2 linked regions of the Marinagarivorans cellulosilyticus genome follow. The protein of the gene in region 1 interacts with the protein of each later gene in a pairwise test. Links are inferred from orthologs where the notes say so. Each region holds a gene or a part of one and is shown in the gene's direction. Other genes may lie near its edges. The genes, in order: tusA and MARGE09_RS04060.

Region 1 (9,891 bases):
AAAGCCCCCGTTGCTAAAAAAGCACCTGTAAAGAAGGCTCCCGCAGCTAAAGCAGCCACTACTGGCGCAGTAAAACCTTTAAAGGCAATTCAAGAGCGCTATACCAAAACCGACATTCTTAACCGCATTAGCGAAGCGACTGAATTAAGCCGCAAAGACGTAACAGCGGTATTTACCGAGCTTGAAAACATCATCGAAGCGCACGTTAAAAAACGCGCTGTCGGCGAGTTCACTATCCCAGGCCTTATGAAAATTGTTACTGTTAAAAAGCCTGCGACCCGCGCGCGCAAAGGCATCAACCCCTTCACCGGCGAAGAAACCACCTTCAAAGCCAAGCCAGCCAGTGTTGCTGTTAAGATTCGCCCACTGAAAAAGCTGAAAGAAATGGCACTCTAAGCCATACAAACAGCAAAAAGGGCAGCAGCTGCTGCCCTTTTTTTGTGCCTGTCTATCACTAGCACTGACAAGCCCAGCCAGCTGACATAGAATGCCCTCAGCTATCCCCCCTATTCACGACACTAGGTACTCACTCGCTATGCGCGCCACACAATTTTTAATAGCCACCCAAAAAGAAACGCCATCCGATGCCGTGGTCATCAGCCACAAATTGATGTTACGCGCAGGCATGATCCGCAAACTAGCTTCAGGCCTTTATTGCTGGCTCCCCCTCGGGTTAAAAGTACTTCGAAAAGTAGAAGCGATTGTTCGACAAGAAATGGATAATGCCGGCGCACAAGAAGTACTTATGCCCGTAGTCCAACCAGCCGAGCTGTGGCAAGAATCTGGCCGCTGGGAACAGTTTGGCCCGGAACTTACGCGCTTTAACGATCGCCACCAAAATGGTTTTTGCTTAGGCCCCACCCACGAAGAAGTCATTACTGACCTTGTGCGTAACGAACTAAAAAGCTACAAGCAATTACCCGCCAACTTCTACCAAATTCAAACAAAATTTCGTGATGAAGTTCGCCCGCGTTTTGGCGTTATGCGCTCGCGCGAGTTCATTATGAAAGATGCTTACTCTTTTCATACTGACCAAACCTCACTGGAAGAAACCTACGCCATCATGCATGCCGCATACTGCGCCATTTTTAATCGTATAGGCTTAAACTTTCGCCCAGTAGAAGCTGACACCGGATCTATTGGCGGCTCTGGCTCACATGAATTTCATGTCCTTGCAGAAAGTGGCGAAGACGATATTGCCTTTAGCGATGGCAGTGATTACGCCGCCAACATTGAAAAAGCAGAAGCCCTCGCTCCGGCTCCGTCAACAGAAGCTGCAGCGGCAAAAGCTGACTTAACCCATACCCCAAACACCAAAACCATCGAAGAAGTCTCGGCCCTGCTTAATGTACCTTCGCAAAAAATCATTAAAACACTTTTTGTTATGGGCACCCCAGACGAAGAAACCGGCAAACAAGGTCTTGTCGCACTGTGCTTGCGGGGCGATCACGCTTTGAATGAAGTTAAAGCCGAGAAACTCGCTGAAATTGCAAGCCCGCTTACATTTGCAAGTGACGAACAAATACAAAACACAATTGGCGCCAACGCCGGCTCACTCGGCCCAATAGAACTCGGCATTCCAGTTATTGCCGATCGGGCGGCTGCCGTCGCCGTTAACTTCACCTGTGGCGCAAACAAAAACGATTACCATTTTGTAAATTGCAATTGGGGCGCTCAGGCTAATTTCTCTCGCATTGAAGACATTCGCAATATTGTTGCTGGCGACCCTTCACCTTGCGGCAAAGGCAATATCACGATCAAACGCGGTATTGAAGTTGGGCACATATTCCAGTTAGGCGACAAATACTCGAAAGCCATGAACGCCTCTATTCTCGACGCGCAAGGTAAAGACTCGGTAATGACAATGGGCTGCTATGGCATTGGTGTTTCGCGAGTTGTCGCTGCGGCCATTGAGCAAAACAACGACGAAGCCGGCATTATTTGGCCAGATGCTATTGCGCCATTTAACGTTGCCATTGTGCCAATTAATATGCACAAATCAGAGCGTGTCGCCCAAGTGTGCGAGGAGCTTCACACAAAACTACAAGCTAAAGGGTTTGATGTTTTATTTATGGATGAAGCCAAAGCCCGCTTAGGCAGCATGCTAGCTGACATTGAATTAATAGGTATTCCGCACCGCATAGTCATTGGCGACAGAGGCTTAGATAACAACGAAATCGAATACAAACACCGCAGCGATAAAGAGTCTTCTGCATTAAAAGCAGACGCTCTCTTTGAAGAGCTTTGCCAAAAACTACAGGCATAAAAGGCAATGCAATAAGGGTTTTAAGGATAAAGCCCTTTTATAGCGCTTGCTCAGCTAACGTTTTAGACATTTCAACCAAGTAAACAGTATTAGGCTTTTTAGGGCTGCCAACACCCAGATTAACGGGGTAATTAAAATTCTGCCCCGTCTCGCAATAGCCTTGGCGCTGGTAATAACCTCTTAGAGATGTACGTTTATCAACCACCTCTATTCGAGCCAACTTACACCCTTTAGCGCCAGCCATTTGCTCCGCCTTAGCCATCAACCATTTGCCAACACCCAGCGTTTGGCTACTAGGCTCAACGGCTAACATTCCTAAAGACACCACCTCATTAACAATAGAAACATGGATACAACCCAATAACTTACCAGGTTCGCCAGCATGGGTAGCCACAATAACTTCTTCGCGATTGACCAGCGCCGTTAAAGCCTCCAAGGATATTCGATCGCCATCGATCCATTCACTTTCATGGGTCCAGCCTGCTAAATTTTCGCCAGGCCGGTAGGCGCGATTCACCAACGATAGCAGTGCTAGACAATCGCCATCTTTAGCCAAACGAATTAAAAACATGCGATTTAATCAACCGCAACAATCGTTGTTGCATTAATAGGAGATTGCACCATACGTTTATCACCGTTAATCGTTGGGTAAAAAATGTAATAGCCCTTCTCCGGCACAGACGTCACCTTACCGTTTTTAACATGGTAAACCTGCGGGTGGCCCTCGATATAAACATCATAATCACCGCCTAGCATGGTATCCATTGTTCGGCTTGCATTATTAATGCGGTCACAACCGGCAACCGCAAACACACAAAACAACCCCAACCAATATTTATTTTTCATCATCATTTTTACCTATTTCTAAAGTTTGCTCGCCAAATGAGTACGCGAAGATAAAAGCGCCCAGTGATTGTACGCTGCTCCAGCCATGCTTTGTGGGACAACGGCAATAGCGCAACTATAATTGCCCTTGCAAAGGTTCGCAGCCCAAAAGGTATAGATAAACCCAGCATTGATTGCATGCAGCGATTTAGTAGCTCAACAGAGCCTTTGCTTGTACCACCAAATCGGCGTTCATAATTGCGCCTTAGTGTTAGCCAGCCAATATAATTGCTTGGAATATTGCGCAGGCCCATACTCCGTGCAACATCGCACCAAAATCGACACAACATCTTGCATTCAGTAGCCGTTACGCTGCCTCCCAATATTCGCTTCACCCTAAGCGGTTCTAGATAAAAATTAGCAATCACATATAAAAAGTGCTCTTCGGGTAAGCTCACGCCGGCATGCCCTAGCCGCATTCTATTAAAGTGCGCTTTAGATTCAGAAGCCTCCAACCCTTTGTGAATAAAATCTCTAATCACATTACGCGCATCGGCCAGTCTGCGCTCGGTATCAACAGACAGCTTACCTTCGCCCAACAAATAAGGCGCAATTGGCGCAGCACAAAAGCCCCGAATAAAACCTAAATAAGAGCCAAGCCGAAAAGCCAAGCGATAACGCACATAATAAAGTCGATACACATCCGCAGACATTTACACTACCATCACTCATCTACGCCCCATAAAAGTAAAGGTCCAATTATTAATACCCCACCAGCAAACCTCATATCCAGCCCTCCAGGTCCTGGCATCAGGAAATTAGACGCAAGACTTCACCATATATTCACTTGGGCAAATAGCCGTCAATACTCGTACATATGGGATCTGTGCTGCGATCACGGCAGGCTTGGCCTTCATTTGCATCAGCATAAAATGCCTTACCGCAGACATATTCATTTAATCGACTGCGTACCCTCGATTATCCATAAAATACAGCAACAATACCCTTCAACCCCAGATGAATCCTTAAGTATCGAATGCATTAATGCAGAAAAAATTACACTCTCACCTCAAGCGCTTGCAGGCAACAAGCTTTTCATTATTGCAGGGGTTGGAGGGGAAACAGCTGTCACTATTGCATCGGCCATTCTTGAGCAAAATCCAGCGCTACTCAATACTGCAGAAGCGACAACGGATTTCATTTTCAGTACGAATAATCAAAGCTTTGAGCTCAGGCGCTACCTGCGGCAAGCACCTTTCGACTGCATTGCAGAAGACTTCGTCAGCGAAAACGGGCAGCATCACGAGCACATACACATGCAAGTTAGCAAAAGCGCCGCCAAAACACGGCAAATCTCCCTTTTAGGGCATGATATATGGCAACCACTTACGCCGGAAAAACGCACATACCTTAACAAACAGCAACAGCACTACCAAAGGTGCTGGAAATTAAAGGGCACACAAGAGACCTCCTGCGCGGCTTTAGGTTACCTTAGCATCTTAAATTCAACTACCGGTGGCGACTGAGGATTAACAAGGTACAATTGTCGCTTTCAACAAAAAGAACCTAACGAACGCCGCCATGACAGAGCCGCAAAGCGTAGAATTTGAAACGCTACTCGACACCCAAGGGCTTTATTGCCCAGAGCCCGTTATGCTTTTGCATGGCGCCATTGACGCCGTTAAAATCGATCAGGTTGTTAAGGTAGTGGCTACTGACCCTTCCACCCAGAGGGATATTCCAAAGTTTTGTGATTTTTTAGGGCATGAGTTGCTTCACAGCACAACAGACAAGGATACCTTTGTTTTTTATGTGAAGCGCGCTACTTAAATCTAACGTTAAAATCACTTCTGCTATCACTCTCTTTATTTGCACACAATATTTTTGGTAACGTAACTTCATGAAAATGCCTAAACGCCTAAAGCCCCTATTTGAAGACGGACTCATCGACGACGTCATTAGCTCTTTAATGAGCGGAAAAGAGGCTTCTGTCTATGTTGTGCGTTGCGGCGATATCACACGCGCAGCCAAGGTTTATAAAGATGCCGCTAAGCGCAGCTTCAAAAAAGCAGTGCAATACCAAGAAGGCCGAAAAGTACGCAACAGTCGGCGCCAACGCGCCATGGAAAAAGGCTCTAAATTTGGTCGCGACCAGCAAGAAGAAGCTTGGCAAAGCGCAGAATCCGACGCCCTTGTTCGAGTGGCCAACGCCGGCGTGCGCGTACCCAACTCTTATGGTTGCTACGATGGCGTACTGTTAATGGACCTTATCGCCACCGATGATGGCTCTGTCGCGCCTCGTCTAAATGACGTAACCATGAGTGCAGAACAAGCAATTGAAGATCACACACTTATGATGCACTACATAATGCGCATGCTCAGTGTTGGCATTGTCCACGGTGACCTTTCTGAATTTAATGTATTGGTTGATGATTACGGCCCCGTCATTATTGACTTACCTCAGGCGGTAGATGCCGCTGGCAATAACAACGCGCATGGCATGTTTGTTCGCGATGTCGACAATATTACCAACTACTACGCACAATTTGCTCCCGAGCTTAAACACACCCAGTACGCCAGCGAAATATGGTCTCACTTTGAAGAAGGTACCCTCGACCCAGACATGACGCTAACGGGGCAATTTGAAGCGCAAGAAGTATCGGCCGATGTTGATTCCGTACTCGAAGAAATAAAAGCCGCTTTTGCCGAAGAACAAGAGCGACAAGAACGTATACGTAGCGCAGATCAACCTGACGACTAGCCAGCATAACGTAAAACCCCATTTCACACAGTACAACCAAGGGAAGCACTCGACTCGGTGCCGCTAAATATTTATAGTACGCGGCCTATTTCCTCTACGACTGGATGTACCGTTGATTTCTACTGCAAACATTACTATGCAATTTGGCGCTAAGCCGCTTTTCGAAAATATTTCTGTAAAATTTGGCGACGGCAACCGCTACGGCCTAATCGGCGCCAATGGTTGCGGCAAGTCAACCTTCATGAAAATTCTTGATGGCAGCCTAGCCCCCTCTAGCGGCGTGGTTAGCATTACACCCAACGAGCGCTTAGGCAAACTAAGCCAAGACCAGTTTGCTTTCGAAAAACACTCCGTCATAGACACCGTTATTATGGGGCACGCTGAACTTTGGGGCGTAAAAGAAGAGCGTGACCGCATTTACGCACTGCCAGAAATGTCTGAAGAAGACGGCATGCGCGTGGCCGACCTAGAAACCCAATTTGCAGAAATGGACGGCTACAGTGCAGAAAGCCGTGCCGGCGAAATTTTATTGGGCGCCGGCATTGCACAAGAACTCCATTACGGGCCAATGAGCGAAGTCGCCCCTGGCTGGAAGCTACGCGTATTGCTCGCACAAGCACTTTTTTCGGACCCAGACATACTGCTGCTCGACGAACCAACCAACAACTTGGACATCCACACAATTCACTGGCTAGAAGAAGTACTCAACCAGCGAAAAAGCACGATGATTATCATCTCGCACGACCGCCACTTTTTAAATTCCGTGTGCACGCACATGGCTGATATCGACTACGGCGACTTGCGAATTTATCCTGGCAACTATGATGATTTCATGACAGCAGCCACCCAAGTACAAGAGCGCCTGCACAACGAAAACGCAAAGAAAAAAGCACAAATCAGCGAACTACAACAGTTTGTTAGTCGATTTTCAGCCAATGCATCAAAAGCCAAGCAAGCCACTTCTCGCGCTAAACAATTAACCAAAATAAAACTCGAAGACATCAAACCGTCTAGTCGCGTATCGCCTTACATTCGCTTTAAACAAGATAAAAAACTACACCGCCAAGCACTCACCATCGAAGGGCTAGGTCACGGCTTTGAGGGCGAGCCACTTTTTAGCGGCGGCAATATGATTTTAGAAGCCGGCGCAAGGCTTGCCATTATTGGTGAAAACGGCGCAGGAAAAACAACATTATTACGCTGCTTAACAGGCGAGCTTGGGCCACAGGCTGGCCGCATTCAATGGGCAGAAAACGCCACACTGGGTTACTGCCCCCAAGATGCAACCGCAGCATTCGATTGTGATTTAAACCTGTTCGACTGGATGAGCCAATGGCGTAAGCCCGAACACGACGACCAAATTGTGCGCGCCACTTTAGGTAGGCTACTGTTTTCGGCTGACGACTTTCAGAAAAAAGTTAAGGTTTGCTCTGGCGGTGAAAAAAACCGATTATTGTTTGGTCAGTTAATGATGCAAGATACCAACATCTTGATTATGGACGAGCCGACAAACCACTTGGATATGGAATCCATTGAGGCTCTCAACCTTGCACTTGAACATTACGACGGCACATTGATCTTCGTCAGTCACGATAGGGAATTTGTTTCTTCGCTAGCAACGCGCATTATCGAAATAAAAGATAAAAAGCTTATCGACTTCCAAGGCACCTACGATGAGCACTTGGCCAACCAAGCATTGCAACAAGCTTAACGCTAATACTGGCATGAACTTCATGCCAGTAGCTCATTTTATTAAGCGACTTTGTGCTGGCAATTCCAGCACAATTTAAAAGACGGGTAGTTTTTCTCTCGGCAATTCGGACACACCCAATCTTCAAGCTTTTCTTCGCTTGTAAGCGCTTGAATTAAACCGTCAGCGCGCTCAAAATCTTTTTCATTGACCACCCAAAGCTCTAGCCAGCAATCCATGGGTGCCAAGTCACCAGCGCCGGCGGCAAGATGCTCATTTCTTAGCTGCACATCTATACCTTCGCTTAACAATAAGCTTTTAGCATTTTCAACTAAAATGGCGTTTTGATGGCTATACACTAACTTCATACCAACTACCCCTTCACCAATAGTGCAACACACAGCGCAGTTATACCTTCTTTACGCCCATTAAAGCCTAACTTCTCAGTCGTTGTGGCCTTGGTATTAACCTGACTTACTTCACACGCTACGTCAGCGGCAATGCATTGGTTCATCGCAATAATGTGAGGGGCCATTTTAGGCGCTTGAGCGACAATAGTGCAGTCTACATTACCCACCTGATAACCCAATGCCGCAACCCGCGCATAAACGCTGCGCAACAATTCGCGGCTATCAGCACCTTTGTACGCATCATCAGTATCAGGAAAGTGCAAACCGATATCACCCAAGCCGGCAGCGCCAAGCAGTGCATCACATACCGCATGCAACAATACATCGCCATCTGAATGCGCAACCAAGCCTTGAGTATGCTCAATGCGCACACCACCTAAAATAATGTGGTCGCCATCACCAAAGGCGTGAACATCGACGCCCTGCCCTATGCGGAAATCACAAGACACTTTATTCCCCTGATTTTGCTTAACACTTACCAATTTAATGCCTGTTGACCTAAAATAAATCCCGCTAATGCTAAGTCTTCAGGCCGTGTAATTTTTATATTATCGCGGGAGTCCTCAATTAAATCGACGCTCCCACCACAGTGCTCAATTGCACTCGCCTCGTCGGTGATTGCCACGCCCGTGCTTAATGCAGCTTTTAGTGCAGCATGCAATTCACCCAAACGAAAACACTGCGGCGTATGCGCCTGCCACAAGTTATCTCGCGAAACCGTTTCCGTAATAATTGGGGTATTCGCCTGCTGACGCTTAAGGGTATCTGCCACTGGCGATGCAAGAATAGCCCCTCGCCCGGTTTTGCGGCAATGCCCAAGCAAGCGCTCCAGCGAGGCATGACTGACACAAGGCCTCGCGGCATCGTGCACCATCACCCAATCGGCATCATCACTTTGCGCCATATCGCGCAAATAGCCCAAGCCATTAAACACCGAGTGCGCACGCTCTGTGCCACCTATCGCAGCAAAAATACGGGGGTGCTTAGCAATCGCAAGCTCACCAAAGCGTGTATCGCTATCGGCGTGGCAAACCACAACACCGGATATTTCTGCAATATGAAGCAATTTCCCTAAGGTAAGCTCAATAACCGTTTTATTATTTAAGGTTAAATATTGCTTAGGCAATACGGCCTGCATTCGCGAGCCATTACCGGCGGCAGGCACTACCGACCAGCAACGATCAGAATTTCTTTGAATGGGATTCACAAAGGTTACTCAGAAAAGTTAATCAGCAAACATAAAGAAGGTTTCGCCTTCTTTAATCATTCCCAGCTGAGTTCGCGCTTTTTCTTCAATCATTTTAGAACCGTGCTTAAGCGCTAGCACTTCTGCCAGCAAAACACGGTTGCGGTCTGTCAGTGTGTCGACTTCCGCCTGCTGTTTAGCCATTTCACGCTTTAGCGAAACAAGGTGCGCCAAGCTACCATCGCCAACCCAAAGGCGGTATTGGCTAGCAACCAGCAGCAACACTAAAACAAACAATAATTTATTCATGATTAAAAGATAGCAAAGAAAAAGCACCGAATAAACAAAAGGGCCGCCAAGCGACCCTTTTTAACGCATTTTACATTAGCGCATAGCACCAATGAGAACCCGCTTTATGCTTTTTTGAATTCAGCTAAACCGCGGTAAGGCGCTTTTTCACCAAGCTCGGCTTCAATACGCAACAAGCGGTTATATTTTGCTACGCGGTCAGAGCGAGACAAAGAACCGGTTTTGATTTGGCCCGCGGCAGTAGCAACAGCCAAATCGGCAATGAAGGTGTCTTCAGTTTCACCTGAACGGTGTGAAATCACAGCAGTATAACCGGCATCTTTAGCCATTTTAATGGCGTCCAATGTTTCGCTAAGCGAACCGATTTGGTTGAACTTAATTAAGATAGAGTTAGCAATTTTCTTATCAATGCCCTCTTTCAAAATTTTGGTATTTGTCACAAAC
Region 2 (12,928 bases), 2.9 Mb from region 1 along the record:
TGGGTTTACGGCGATGCCATGGATATTCCCATGCCGCCGACGCCGCGCGCAATGACGGCGCTAACCGAAACACAGCTCGCCCTTTTAGGCTATTGGGCTGATGGCCATTTTGTGGCTGATTTCGATCCCAATTTTAAATCGCCAAGCAAGCTGGCCGATGTCCATGTTTGTGAGCAGCCCGCTATGCTAGATCGCGCCGCGCTAGAGTTTTGTTTGGCCGATGCCTTCCACCCCGGTTGCGAAATGACTTGGCCGGTGCGCCACGCTAGCATGTATAGCGAGCCATACCGGTGGCGCCATCGTGAAAAAACTAACCCCGAGCCACACTTTGGCAGTACACTAACTCCTCAGGATGCACTGTCGTATAACGGCCCATTATGGGCGCAATCGCCAGGTTCCATTACCCGCTGGATGGCCATCCCCTGGCAAACTGATACCGCTAGCTGCCGCTCCGGTTACGACCGTGCATACGACCCATACTTACCCACCTTCTGGCCTGCGCGGGTGCCGAACCAAGTGCTTAGCGAGCAGGATTACAACACCGTGATGAACGAAAGCCTGCCGCGTGAAAAACGCCTTGCAGCGTTTAATAACCGCCAAGATTGGGACCGCACACTCGGCGCCGGTTATATGAATCAAATTGCCAACATGATCGATGGCTTCCCTGATATGGGGATTGTAGAGGTGCGTAAAGGCATTGATGACGACCCCGATTTCCCTCGTGTTATGCAAGTGGAAGACCGTGGTGGCGAAGCCATGACGCACGCTGAGCGGCTAGAAACCGATAGCGAAATGCGTGATGTGGCCGGCTGTAGTATCAGCCAGAAGTAGCTGAAGATGGCAAAATCTTTAAAGTGGGATGTCATCATCGTGGGTGCGGGGCCGGCGGGGCTCGCGCTTGCGCGCAATCTATTGCTTCAACAGCCTATGTGGCGGGTATTAATTATTGAGCAGCAATTGGCACCGCCCAACGCACCGCGCATTGGCGAATCACTGCCAGGGGCTGCCCGCATATTGCTGGAAAAGCTCGATTTATGGCAGGCGTTTAATAGGGGTAATCATCAGCTACGTGGCGCCGCCGTAGCCACTTGGGATAGCGCAATGCCCATCTGGCAAGATGGCCTGCGCGACCCGCAGGGCCCTGGCTGGCATATAGACCGGCGGGCCTTCGAGCGCATGCTGTTGGACGGCGTGCGCGAGCTTGGTGCTGACTTTGCTTGGGGGCAGCCGTTGCACAGCGCCGTATCGAGCGAGTCGCTATGGCAGGTAAAATGTTTTGATCAAAACAACGAGCGGCACAGTTACTGTGCACCAATATTGGTGGATGCCACTGGTCGCGGTGCTCATGTGGCGCGCAAGCTGGGTATGACAAAAAGCAAAGACGACACACTGCTTTGCGCGCACGCTTTTTTACCTAGCCCAGCAACTGATGATGACGCCATTATGCGTATAGCTGCAGACGAGCAAGGCTGGTGGTACACCGTAAAAACACCGCTTAATTTACGCGTGCTGGCTTACCATCTCGATGCAAAAAGCCCTATGCGCAAGGCTTTGCAAACCGGCGGCCAGCTGTATGCCATGGCAATGGCACAGCCGTTGTTGGCCACTGTTTTTAAAAAATATTACGCGTACCCCAATAGCCAAGAAGCAAAAGCAACGTTGTTTTATCGCCCTGCCGGTACATCGTTAATGGACATTAACGCACTAAAAGCTTCCGTGCCCGGCTTTTTGGCCGTAGGCGATGCGCTAATGACATTCGACCCGATATCCTCGCAAGGGTTATTCCATGCTTTAGCCACGGCGGAATCGGCAGTAAGCGTGCTGGCGGCCCCCGATGTTCAAGCTTGCCAAAACGCGCGTAACCAATATTGCGCAGAAATGCAGGCGGTAAGCCAGCGTTACCTATCGCATTTGCAGGCGACCTACCAAGGCCCTAAGCGTTTTGCCCACAACACCTTTTGGCGTAATCGGCAGGCAAGTTTGCCGTGTGAACGGGCGGCTGTTCTAGCTTCTTATTAATGCTGCTATCTTTAAGTGGTTCGTTATAAACTGGCTGGCTTATCGACAAGCTTAAGGGAGTTATTATGTTAAAACTATTATGTTGCGCTGCGTTGTTGTGTGCAGCCACTTGTGCTTGCGCCGATATTTATCAATGGACCGATGCCAACGGCAAAGTACACTACACCGATCGCCCCGACGATACGGCAGTAGCCAAGGCCGGCGGCACGGTTAAAAAAGTCGAAACCAGAATAAATACCTTTGAATCTGCCGAGGCTGGCGTTGGTGGTGCTGATAAGCCTGTAACTAAACAAGTAGAAATGTACGCGACGACTTGGTGTGGCTACTGTAAAAAAGCACGCCGTTATATGGCCAAGCATGGCATCGCTTATGTGGAATACGACATAGAAGCCGACCCCGCCGCCAATGCGCGCCACAAAGCGCTAGGGGGAAGGGGCGTGCCGTTGATTTTAGTGGATGGGCGAAAAATGAATGGTTTTAGTGAAAAGGGGTTTGAGCGAATTTATAACTAATGTTTTGAGGTTGGCTGTGATAAAAGTGCCCGGAGGATACAAAGATAAAAATTATGGCGGAGGGAAATATTTGGTTGAACATTAAGGCAGTGGAGCGTTATTTCAGCACCCGTTCATGCGACAGAGTTTAAGGCCTCTACAGGCTTGGGATATCAGTACGGAGGTATTGTTGGGCAGGAGTTGTCTGTCGGGGGTGATTAGTTTGGACGCAGGGTATGGTGAGGATTTTGATGAAGAGCAGAATCGATCGTTTGTGGGTTTAAGTGCAGGGTTTAGATACTAGCGCTAATGGTTACGCTGGGTGTAATTAATTGAAACTTATGGTGCTAACCCTATTTATGAGGGGGCATTCTAAATTCCTTCCATTGTGCTGCTGGTGAACGTTAGAGTTTAAATACTGCGATGAAGTTAATAATTATACATGGGGCACCCGCTAGCGGGAAATTAACCTTGGCTAAGGCGTTGGCCGCCCGGCTTGGGTTTTCGGTTATGCATAACCACCTGACCGTTGATTTAGCTATGGTTGCTTATTCTGGGTTTGGCGGCGGAGATTTTTTTGAATTTGTCGATGAGCTCAGAGTGAAGTGCATCACCAAGGCTTGTGAAAATAATGTTGAAGGTTTGGTTGTAACCCTTTGCTACGATATTGAGCATGATAATGCGGTAATTAAAAATTGGGTTGAACTGGTTGAATGTTATGGCGGCAGTGTTCTTCCGGTTTATCTTGATGTTTCTTTAACAGCATTGGAGAATCGAGTCGGTAATAAATCGCGTATGGGGACGCATAAAATACAGTCCAAAGAACTGCTAAATGAGTGTCTTGGCAGCAATAAATTTGGTCCGATTCCGTGCCCAGCAACGATTAGTATCGATACGTCGTTAATGACTGTAAGTGAAAGTGTTGAGGCAATACACGCAAGCGTTTCTGCATTTTTTGGCCAGACATAGCATCATTGTTATTCATATTAGATGTTTACCATGGCGGTGCCTACCGAGCCTTGGCTCACGGTCAAGTGTCAGCTATTTATAATCGATAGTGCCATTACTGCCGCATAGCCTCTACCTTGAGGGGAAACTATTCGAGTTAATCATTGTCGTACCGGCGCATGTAAATGATCATTCCCGACGCCCTCCACTCAATCACACAACCTATTACTACAGGAAAGCTATGAAAAATACTGCCGCTATACTCGCCTTATCGCTCTGCAGCATGGGCGCATTTGCTGATGAACAAGCCTTACAAAAAGTGATTGATAGTGATCACCGTACACCTGCTTATGTCGAACGTGATCAGTATCGTAACCCGCTTAAAACCCTTTCGCTTTTCGATATACAGCCACAGCACACCGTGATGGAAGTTTGGCCGAGTGGAGGCTGGTATACAGAAATTCTGGCGCCCTACCTTAAAAAGGAGGGCAAGTTAATTGCAGCTCATTACGACACCAGTGATACCCAAGCCAATTACCGTCCAGGCTCGCGACAGCGCTTTGATAAAAAAATGGCTGCCAGCGGTAAGCACTACGGCAAGGTAGACACTCAATCATTAATGATTGATGAAAAAAGTAAGAAGGTAGTGAAGTCGCCGGCCGCTAAAAACTCGGTTGATCGCATCGTTACCTTCCGCAGTACACACGGTTGGTTTGCGCGCGGCATTACCGATGTGATGATGGCCGAGTTCTTTTCGTTGCTCAAACCCGGCGGTAAGCTTGGGCTAGTGCAGCATCAGGCGGCTAACAATCAAGATTGGTCTTCAACCAACATCGGTTATGTTGGTCGCCAAGCTGTTATCGATGCCGCCCTTAAAGCGGGTTTTACGTTAGAGGCTGAAGGCTATTTTAATAATAACCCCAAAGATACGCGGCATTACGACAATGGCGTTTGGCAGCTTCCACCAACTTTACGTGGTTCTGACAGTGATGCAGAAAAAGCTGTGTATAACGATATCGGCGAAAGTCACCGCATGACCTTGGTATTTATTAAACCTAGAAACCGTAGTTGATCGTCAAAAAAATACGTAGCCACCTTATTGCTGGTGAATCATTTTTATCGCGCGCGAGTTACGCCAAGGGATGTGTAGACTTTGATGGTTCAACTGCGGTTTCTAGGTTAAACCCAACTAGCGAATCGAAATGGGTTATTGCTGGTTGTCGTAATCCTAGGGGTAACTGATATTGGGCGTGCGAAATGATTTGCGCAATAGGGTGAATTATTAATTGATGTGAGGCATTGAATATGACCCTAAATGTGGGCGAAGTTGATGGTGTTGCTGTATTGCCTGTACACAAAGCAACTTGCCATTGTGGTGCGATTGAAATGAAGCTCGATTTACCAGAAGGGTTAATTGACGTGCGCCGGTGCGATTGCTCTATGTGTCGAAGAAGAGGGGCAATAGTTGCCTCTGTTCCTTTAACGGGTATTCATATTGTTAAGGGGGCGCAGCATTTAACGCTTTATCAGTTTAATACTAATACGGCTAAGCATTACTTCTGTAACAAATGCGGTATTTATACCCATCATCAACGCAGGTCAAACCCCACTCAGTACGGTTTTAATATTGCCTGCTTAGAAGGGATAAATCCCTTAAAAATACAGTGCATACCGACTTATGATGGCATTAACCATCCCGCCGATCGCAGCGAAGCTTAGTGTCTTGCTTTTATATCTTTGGTTTATGGTTGCTAATAAATAGTATGCAACCAATTTAGTAGCCTCTTCGTTGCCGATCAGTGAGCGCCTCGATTTGGTGCGCGCGGCAGCCACAAAATCTCCCGCATGCTTTAGCTTGTAAACACACAACTGATCAAAGACCACACAGCTTGGGCGTCTTCTGGTAGAATCGCGCCCCTTTTTCAGGGCTGTGTTGTGGCTTTAGGCGCCGTTTGGGTGGCTGCAGCGCGGTAGTGACTTTTTATTGGGGTACTGACTATGAGCTCGGTTGAGCCAGATCGCATTCGTCCAGAGTTTGACCGCATCCGCATGGTGCTGGTTAATACATCGCATCCGGGTAATATCGGCGCGGCGGCTCGAGCCATTAAAAACATGGGGTTGTCGCGCTTAGTGCTGGTTGCACCTAAGGATTTTCCTGCAGACCAAGCGCAATGGCGTGCAGCGGGCGCGTTAGATGTGCTTGAAAAAGCCGTTGTGGTTGAAACCCTTGATGAAGCCATAGCCGATTGCCGCTTAGTAGTGGGCACTAGTGCGCGCGGGCGTCGCATCCCGTGGCCTTTGGTTAGCCCGCGTGAGTGTGGCGATAAAGTTTATAGTGAAGCCAAAAATAGCGAGCACGAAGTGGCGATTCTTTTTGGCCGCGAAGACCGTGGACTAACCAACGAAGAACTTCACAAATGCCAATACCATGTACATATTCCGGCTAACCCAGGCTACAGCTCGTTGAATATAGCGGCGGCGCTACAAGTTATTGTGTACGAAATTCGCATGAGTGCCCTCGCGGCGGAAGCTGGCCAGCCTATCTCTTTCGATGAGTGGGATATGCCGCCGGCGGCGCAACAGGATATAGAGCACTACTTTGAGCACCTGCAAAAAACGCTCGAAACCTTAGGCTTTTTGGAAGTGGGCAACCCGCGCCAAACGCTAACGCGCCTACGCCGCTTGTACGGTCGCGTTCGCCCAGACCAAATGGAGCTAAACATTTTACGTGGCGTGCTTACAGCAACGCAAAACTACGTTTACCACAGCAATAACAAAATTGCCGATTTAGAGCGTGAGATAGAAGCGTTAAAAGCTGCAAGTAAGCCAGCGGGCTAGCTGTTACAATACTTGACTGAATTACTAGGTTATTCGATAATTCGCCCCTGAAAACAGAGGCGATAACTATGCGTTTAACGACAAAAGGCCGATATGCCGTAACAGCCATGCTAGATTTGGCCTTGTTTAGCACCAATGGCCCGGTGAGTTTGGCGGATATTTCTGGGCGACAAGATATTTCTTTGTCTTACTTGGAGCAGCTATTTTCCAAGTTGCGCCAGAACGATTTAGTCAAAAGTGTGCGCGGCCCAGGTGGCGGTTACCGCTTAAAGCACCCATTAGAGAATATTTTTGTAGCGCAAATTATAGATGCGGTGAATGAATCCGTTGATGCCACCAATTGCGCGGGTAAAGGTAATTGTAAACAAGGCGAAGTCTGCTTAACCCACTATTTGTGGGATGACCTTAGCCAGCAAATTCATCAGTTTCTTAGCCGTATTAGCCTAGCGGATTTAGTCGCAAAACGGCAAAAGGCGGAACAGTGCGGCGAGTCTAAAACTGAAGACTCGGCATCTGAATTAGAGCAAATGATCAGCATTCCTTCGTAGTAGCTGGGCTTACAAAAGGCCGCTATACAGACTGATACAACGCTTCTCAGGTGCGAGGCTGTAAAACCGCACAATACGAAGTCGATTAACAGCGTTGTGAAACACAGTGAAACCAAAAACACCGATATACCTCGATTATGCTGCCACGACTCCTGTTGATGCGGATGTGGCCAAGGCAATGGCAAGTTGTTTAACCAAAGAGGGCAACTTTGCCAACCCAGCATCGCGCGCGCACTTTTTTGGTTGGCAAGCCGAAGCGGCAGTGGAAAAGGCGCGAGGGCAGTTAGCTAGCCTGCTGAATGCCGACCCGCGCAGCTTGGTGTGGACTAGTGGTGCCACAGAGTCGAACAATTTAGCGCTAAAAGGTTTAGCGTTTGCACAGCAGGGTATTGAAGGCCGAGGCAAGCACATTATTACTTCGGCCATCGAGCACAAAGCGGTATTAGACCCGTGTGCCTATTTAGAAAAAAACGGCTTTGAGGTGACGTATTTAGCGCCGCAAAAAAGCGGCGTTGTCACCCTAGCTCAAGTAAAAGAAGCCATGCGTGAAGACACCATCGTGGTGGCTTTGATGCACGTAAATAACGAGCTAGGGGCGATAAATCCCATTGCCGATATTGCGGCTTACTGCCGTTCGCGCAACGTGTTTTTGCATGTGGATGCGGCGCAAAGCGTTGGTAAATTGCCGGTGGATGTAAAAGCGTTGGGTGCTCACACACTATCGCTATCGGCGCATAAGTTTTATGGCCCCAAAGGCATGGGCGCGCTTTATGTGCAGCGCGACCCGCAAGTAGATTTAAGTGCGCAAATTCACGGCGGTGGTCATCAGCGTGGGATGCGCTCTGGCACTTTGGCAACTCATCAAATAGTGGGTTTAGGCTTGGCAGCTGAAATAGCGCAAAAGCAATTGTTCCAAGACATGGCGCATGCCAAGCAATTGCGCACAGCACTTTTAGCGGGGTTGGAAGCATTAACCGAAGTGACCCGCAATGGCGACGACGCCAGCGCGATCGATGCCATTGTGAACCTTAGCTTTGCCGGCGTGGATGGCGAAACATTATTAACCGCTTTGCGCGATTTAGCTGTTTCGACAGGTTCGGCGTGCACATCGGCTAGCGTTGAGCCTTCGTATGTATTAAGTGCGTTGGGGGTGTCGCCAACATTGGCACATGCATCATTGCGCTTTAGTTTTGGCCGCTATACCACGGTGGCAGACGTTGAATATGCAGCGCAAAAAATTGTGGCGACAGTAACTACACTGCGCGCCAGACGATAAATATTAGGTACCTTTATTATGTCGCAAGAACAAATCGACGATGCCATCAGCAAAGAGTACGCCGCCGGGTTTGTCTCGAACATCGAGTCCGATACGCTAGCAGCAGGCTTGACCGAAGATGTGATTCGCTTCATTTCGGCTAAAAAGAACGAACCCGAATGGATGCTTGAGTGGCGTTTAAAGGCCTATAACGTCTGGTTAGAAATGGACGAGCCCGAGTGGGCACACGTCGATTACCCTAACATTGATTTTAACGAGATATCCTATTATTCGGCACCTAAAAGCATGGCCGATGGCCCGAAAAGCCTCGACGAGGTGGACCCAGATCTTATCGATACTTACAACAAGTTAGGCATTCCGTTACACGAACAGCAAATGCTGGCTGGCGTTGCTGTAGATGCTGTATTTGATTCGGTATCGGTTGCCACCACGTTTCGCGAAAACCTCAAAGAAGCAGGTGTAATTTTTTGTCCTATTTCAGAGGCTGTGCACGAATACCCCGAGCTTATTAAAAAGTATTTGGGTACCGTTGTTCCCGTTAAAGATAACTTCTATTCGGCGCTTAATTGTGCGGTTTTTAGTGATGGCTCGTTTGTTTATATTCCCAAGGGCGTTAAATGCCCCATGGAGTTATCGACCTACTTCCGTATTAACGAAGCTAAAACAGGGCAGTTCGAGCGCACTTTAATTATTGCCGACGAAGGCAGCGAAGTAAGCTACCTAGAGGGTTGTACTGCGCCAATGCGCGATGAAAACCAGCTGCACGCAGCGGTGGTTGAATTGGTATGTTTGGATAACGCCAAAATTAAATATTCCACTGTACAAAACTGGTACCCCGGCGATGCCGAGGGCAAAGGCGGCATTTATAACTTTGTTACAAAGCGTGGAATTGCGCATACCAATGCACGTATTTCGTGGACGCAAGTGGAAACGGGTTCTGCAGTAACCTGGAAATACCCAAGCTGTATATTAAAAGGCGATAACAGTGTGGGCGAATTTTATTCGGTAGCGCTGACTAATAATTATCAGCAGGCTGATACCGGCACCAAAATGATTCACCTCGGTAAAAACACGCGCTCGACCATTATTAGTAAAGGTATTTCTGCTGGTAAAAGCTCCAACGCCTACCGCGGCTTGGTGCGTTTTAATGCCGGCGCTGATGGCGCGCGTAACTTTACCCAATGCGACTCCCTATTAATTGGTAGCGAATGTGCAGCGCACACCTTCCCGTATATCGAAAGTAAAAACCCTAATGCCGTGGTCGAGCACGAAGCAACAACCTCAAAGGTGAGCGAAGACCAGTTGTATTTGTGTAAGCAGCGGGGGATTGATGCCGAAAAAGCTGTTTCGATGATTGTGAACGGTTTTTGTAAAGAAGTATTTAAAGAGCTACCCATGGAATTTGCTGTGGAAGCCGGTAAGTTATTGGAAGTTAGCCTCGAAGGTTCAGTCGGTTAATTGTTAATTTTATGTTGCTGGGCTTTGTGCGCAGCATTTGGCGATTGAAGCATTAATCGGCCGTATTGTGAGAATATATTTATGTTGAAGATTGAAAACCTACAAGCCAGCGTTACCGAAAAGTCCATTTTAAAAGGCTTAAATCTCACCATTAAACCCGGTGAAGTTCACGCCATCATGGGCCCAAACGGGGCAGGTAAAAGTACTTTAGGCCATGTTCTGGCCGGGCGTGATGGCTACGAAGTTACTGGTGGTAGCGCTACCTTAGAAGGTAAAAACTTACTCGAATTAGAGTGTGAAGAGCGCGCCCGTGAAGGTTTATTTTTGGCTTTCCAATACCCCGTAGAAATTCCCGGTGTTAGCAATATGGAATTTTTAAAAGCTTCGGTCGATGCCGTAAGAGCACACCGCGAATTGCCCGCCTTAGACGCTGTTAATTTTATGAAGAAAGCGCGCGAAGCCTGTAAAGCGGTTAATCTTGATCAGCAATTTTTAAAACGCGGTGTCAACGAGGGTTTTTCTGGCGGTGAGAAAAAGCGCAACGAAATTATGCAAATGATGTTGCTAGAGCCTAAGCTTGCCATTCTAGACGAAACCGATTCCGGCTTGGATATTGATGCATTGCAAGTGGTGGCTAATGGGGTCAATGCACTGCGCAGCCCAGAGCGCTCTTTTATTGTGGTTACCCACTACCAGCGTTTGCTTGATTACATCGTGCCAGATTATGTGCACGTCTTAGCCGATGGCAAAATTGTAAAATCGGGCGATAAATCGTTGGCGCTTGAGCTAGAAGAAAAAGGTTACGGCTGGTTGGAAGGCGGAGCTGCATAATGACCGCCGTATCGCAACATTCCGCTATAGAGCAAGGCCTAGCCCTTGCTACCGAAACATCCGTTCACTCGGCAACGCAAACGCGCGCGCGCGAAGCTTGGGCACAAAGCCCTTGGCCAACCCGCAAAACCGAAGCGTGGAAATATACCCCGGTTAAGGCTATTGCCGATGGCAATTTTATTGCGCCGCCAGCTAGCCCACCTGTTACTGAAGGTGTGGCTGATATTTTTGCCATTGATGGGCTTAACGCCCTCGACCTGGTTTTTGTAGATGGTCAATTCCAAGCGAGTTTATCAACCGATTTAACAGCGCTACCAGCAGGGCTAAGCGTGATTGCACTTGCCGATGCCTCAGAGCAGGTTCGCAGTCAGTATTTTAATAAAGCCGCTGGCGAGCACGCGACTTTATTTGGCGAGCTAAACACTGCCGCTATTCGCGAAGGCTTTGTGGTTGAAGTCGCCAAAAATGCAGATATTAAGCAGCCTATTCATATCGTGAATGTGGCGACTCAAGCGCAAGCCTGTATGGCAACGGCGCGGGTTTTGTGGCTGCAAGCGCCTAGCAGTCGCGCAACCTTGGTAGAGCATTTTACCAGTTGTGAAGGTTCAAAGGTTTTAACCAATAGCATCACCGAATTCTTTGTGGGTGAAAACGCCGAGTGCAATCATTACCGCTTGCACTTAGAAAGCGAAGAAAACCTGCATATTGGCGGCGTTTATAGTCAGATAGAAAAAAGTGCGCGCCTAAATAGCTTTTATTTGGCGATGGGTGCAAACCTTCAGCGTGTTGATGTAGTGACTCAGTTTGAAGGCGAAGGTGCAGAGGCTATAAACAACGGCGTGTACTTGCCGCGCAATAAACAGCTAACCGATTTTCATACCTGTATTGAGCACAAAGTGCCGCACTGCAATAGCAACGAAATTTTCCGCGGTATTATTGGTGATAGCGCACGAGCTGTTTTTAATGGCCGTATTCACATTCATAAAGATGCGCAAAAAACCTTGGCTGAATTAAGCAATAAAAACCTACTTACCAGCGAAAAGGCCGAGGTTAACACCAAGCCCGAACTAGAAATTTATGCCGATGATGTACGTTGCGCGCACGGTGCAACCATTGCAAAAATAGACCCTCTTGCTATGCATTATTTACGTACGCGCGGTATTAGCAAAGACGAAGCGCAGGTAATGCTGAGCTTTGGTTTTATTAATGAGTTAATTGAGCAGTTAGGTAACGAAGCTATTGTGACTTACTTGCGCCCTGTTATTGCTGGGCGTTTCGCAAAAGATCCCGCGTTAGTCGAGCATTTATTAACCCCCATTGATGAGCGCTAAAGGTATGGTAATGGATTTTGATGTGAATGCTGTGCGGGCGCAGTTCCCGATATTAAACCAAATGGTTAACGGTTCGCCGCTAGTGTATTTGGATAGCGCAGCGACAACACAAAAGCCGCAATCGGTGATTGATGCTATCACCGATTATTACACGGGTTACAACTCAAATGTGCACCGCGGTGCACATGCCTTAGCAGATAAAGCCACCATTGCTTTTGAAGCAGTACGCCAAAAAGTAGCGGCTTTTATCAATAGCCCAGCGCCAGAACAAGTGCTTTGGACGCGCGGTACGACCGAGTCAATCAATTTGGTGGCGCATTCGTGGGGCGATAGCCACATAGGCGAAGGCGATGTCATTTTGGTGTCTGAGCTAGAGCACCACGCAAATATTGTACCTTGGCAAATATTAGCGCAGAAAAAAGGCGCTAAAGTTGTACCAATTCCGCTAACAGATGCGGGTGATATCGATCAGCAAGCTTTTACTGCGTTGTTGACCGATAAGGTGAAGTTGCTGGCAGTAAGCCATGTCTCTAACGCTTTAGGCAGTGTGAACCCGGTTAAAGCCATGGTGGCGCAAGCAAAAGAAAAAGGCATTACAACTTTGCTTGATGGGGCGCAAGCGGTAGCGCATTTCCCGATTGATGTGCAAGCGTTGGGCTGTGACTTTTATGTGTTTAGTGGCCATAAATTATTTGGCCCCACGGGTATTGGTGTTTTGTGGGGGCAAAAAGAATTATTAGCGAGCATGCCGCCTTACCAAGGTGGTGGCGAAATGATTGAGACTGTCAGCTTCGAGGGTACAACCTTTAATGGCTTGCCATTTAAGTTCGAAGCTGGAACGCCGCACATTGAAGGTGTAATTGGTTTTGGGGCGGCGATAGATTTTCTTGCAACTTTAAATCATGAGCAAGTTGCCGCTCACGAAGCAGATTTAATGGCTTACATTATCGAGCAGGCAAAAGCGTGTACAGGTTTAACGCTTATTGGTCAGGCTGCCCATCAAGCAGGTGCCTTTAGCTTTTTACTGGAGGGCGCGCACCCTGCCGATGTAGGCATGTTACTGGACCAGCAGGGCATAGCTGTGCGCACGGGTCATCATTGCGCGCAACCGCTAATGAGCCGGTTTAATATACCAGGCACTGTGCGTGCTTCTTTGTCTATTTACAATACGCGCGATGATATTGATCG

The links.
Region 2: the proteins of tusA (region 1) and MARGE09_RS04060 interact in binary tests that used the Escherichia coli proteins (3 or more experiments, as listed by UniProt). The link is inferred for Marinagarivorans cellulosilyticus from one-to-one orthologs.

What each region holds. Positions count from the first base shown.
Region 1 is NZ_AP023086.1:3,885,203-3,895,093, forward strand. Bases 3,310-6,296 are described here. They hold tusA (sulfurtransferase TusA), read left to right. Parts: upstream 3,310-4,672; coding sequence 4,673-4,921; downstream 4,922-6,296. Other genes in these bases: MARGE09_RS15695 (hypothetical protein), read right to left, coding at 3,310-3,804; MARGE09_RS15700 (tRNA (adenine(22)-N(1))-methyltransferase TrmK), read left to right, coding at 3,901-4,617; MARGE09_RS15710 (PA4780 family RIO1-like protein kinase), read left to right, coding at 4,992-5,852; MARGE09_RS15715 (ABC-F family ATPase), read left to right, coding at 5,965-6,296. Also shown: MARGE09_RS15675 (HU family DNA-binding protein), read left to right, coding at 1-396; MARGE09_RS15680 (proline--tRNA ligase), read left to right, coding at 536-2,266; MARGE09_RS15685 (GNAT family N-acetyltransferase), read right to left, coding at 2,304-2,837; MARGE09_RS15690 (hypothetical protein), read right to left, coding at 2,843-3,118; more of MARGE09_RS15695, read right to left, coding at 3,121-3,309; more of MARGE09_RS15715, read left to right, coding at 6,297-7,563; MARGE09_RS15720 (putative signal transducing protein), read right to left, coding at 7,605-7,910; ispF (2-C-methyl-D-erythritol 2,4-cyclodiphosphate synthase), read right to left, coding at 7,916-8,401; ispD (2-C-methyl-D-erythritol 4-phosphate cytidylyltransferase), read right to left, coding at 8,428-9,159; MARGE09_RS15735 (FtsB family cell division protein), read right to left, coding at 9,178-9,447; eno (phosphopyruvate hydratase), read right to left, coding at 9,552-9,891. UniProt on the Escherichia coli protein: Sulfur carrier protein involved in sulfur trafficking in the cell. Part of a sulfur-relay system required for 2-thiolation during synthesis of 2-thiouridine of the modified wobble base 5-methylaminomethyl-2-thiouridine (mnm(5)s(2)U) in tRNA.
Region 2 is NZ_AP023086.1:1,019,572-1,032,499, forward strand. What follows is about bases 6,212-9,035. They hold MARGE09_RS04060 (IscS subfamily cysteine desulfurase), read left to right. Parts: upstream 6,212-6,950; coding sequence 6,951-8,120; downstream 8,121-9,035. Other genes in these bases: trmJ (tRNA (cytosine(32)/uridine(32)-2'-O)-methyltransferase TrmJ), read left to right, coding at 6,212-6,296; iscR (Fe-S cluster assembly transcriptional regulator IscR), read left to right, coding at 6,365-6,844; sufB (Fe-S cluster assembly protein SufB), read left to right, coding at 8,139-9,035. Outside these bases: MARGE09_RS04020 (LodA/GoxA family CTQ-dependent oxidase), read left to right, coding at 1-831; MARGE09_RS04025 (NAD(P)/FAD-dependent oxidoreductase), read left to right, coding at 838-2,019; MARGE09_RS04030 (glutaredoxin family protein), read left to right, coding at 2,085-2,531; MARGE09_RS04035 (hypothetical protein), read left to right, coding at 2,982-3,479; MARGE09_RS04040 (class I SAM-dependent methyltransferase), read left to right, coding at 3,700-4,530; MARGE09_RS04045 (GFA family protein), read left to right, coding at 4,764-5,177; more of trmJ, read left to right, coding at 5,457-6,211; more of sufB, read left to right, coding at 9,036-9,578; Fe-S cluster assembly ATPase SufC, read left to right, coding at 9,663-10,409; Fe-S cluster assembly protein SufD, read left to right, coding at 10,409-11,740; MARGE09_RS04080 (aminotransferase class V-fold PLP-dependent enzyme), read left to right, coding at 11,751-12,928. UniProt on the Escherichia coli protein: Master enzyme that delivers sulfur to a number of partners involved in Fe-S cluster assembly, tRNA modification or cofactor biosynthesis. Catalyzes the removal of elemental sulfur from cysteine to produce alanine.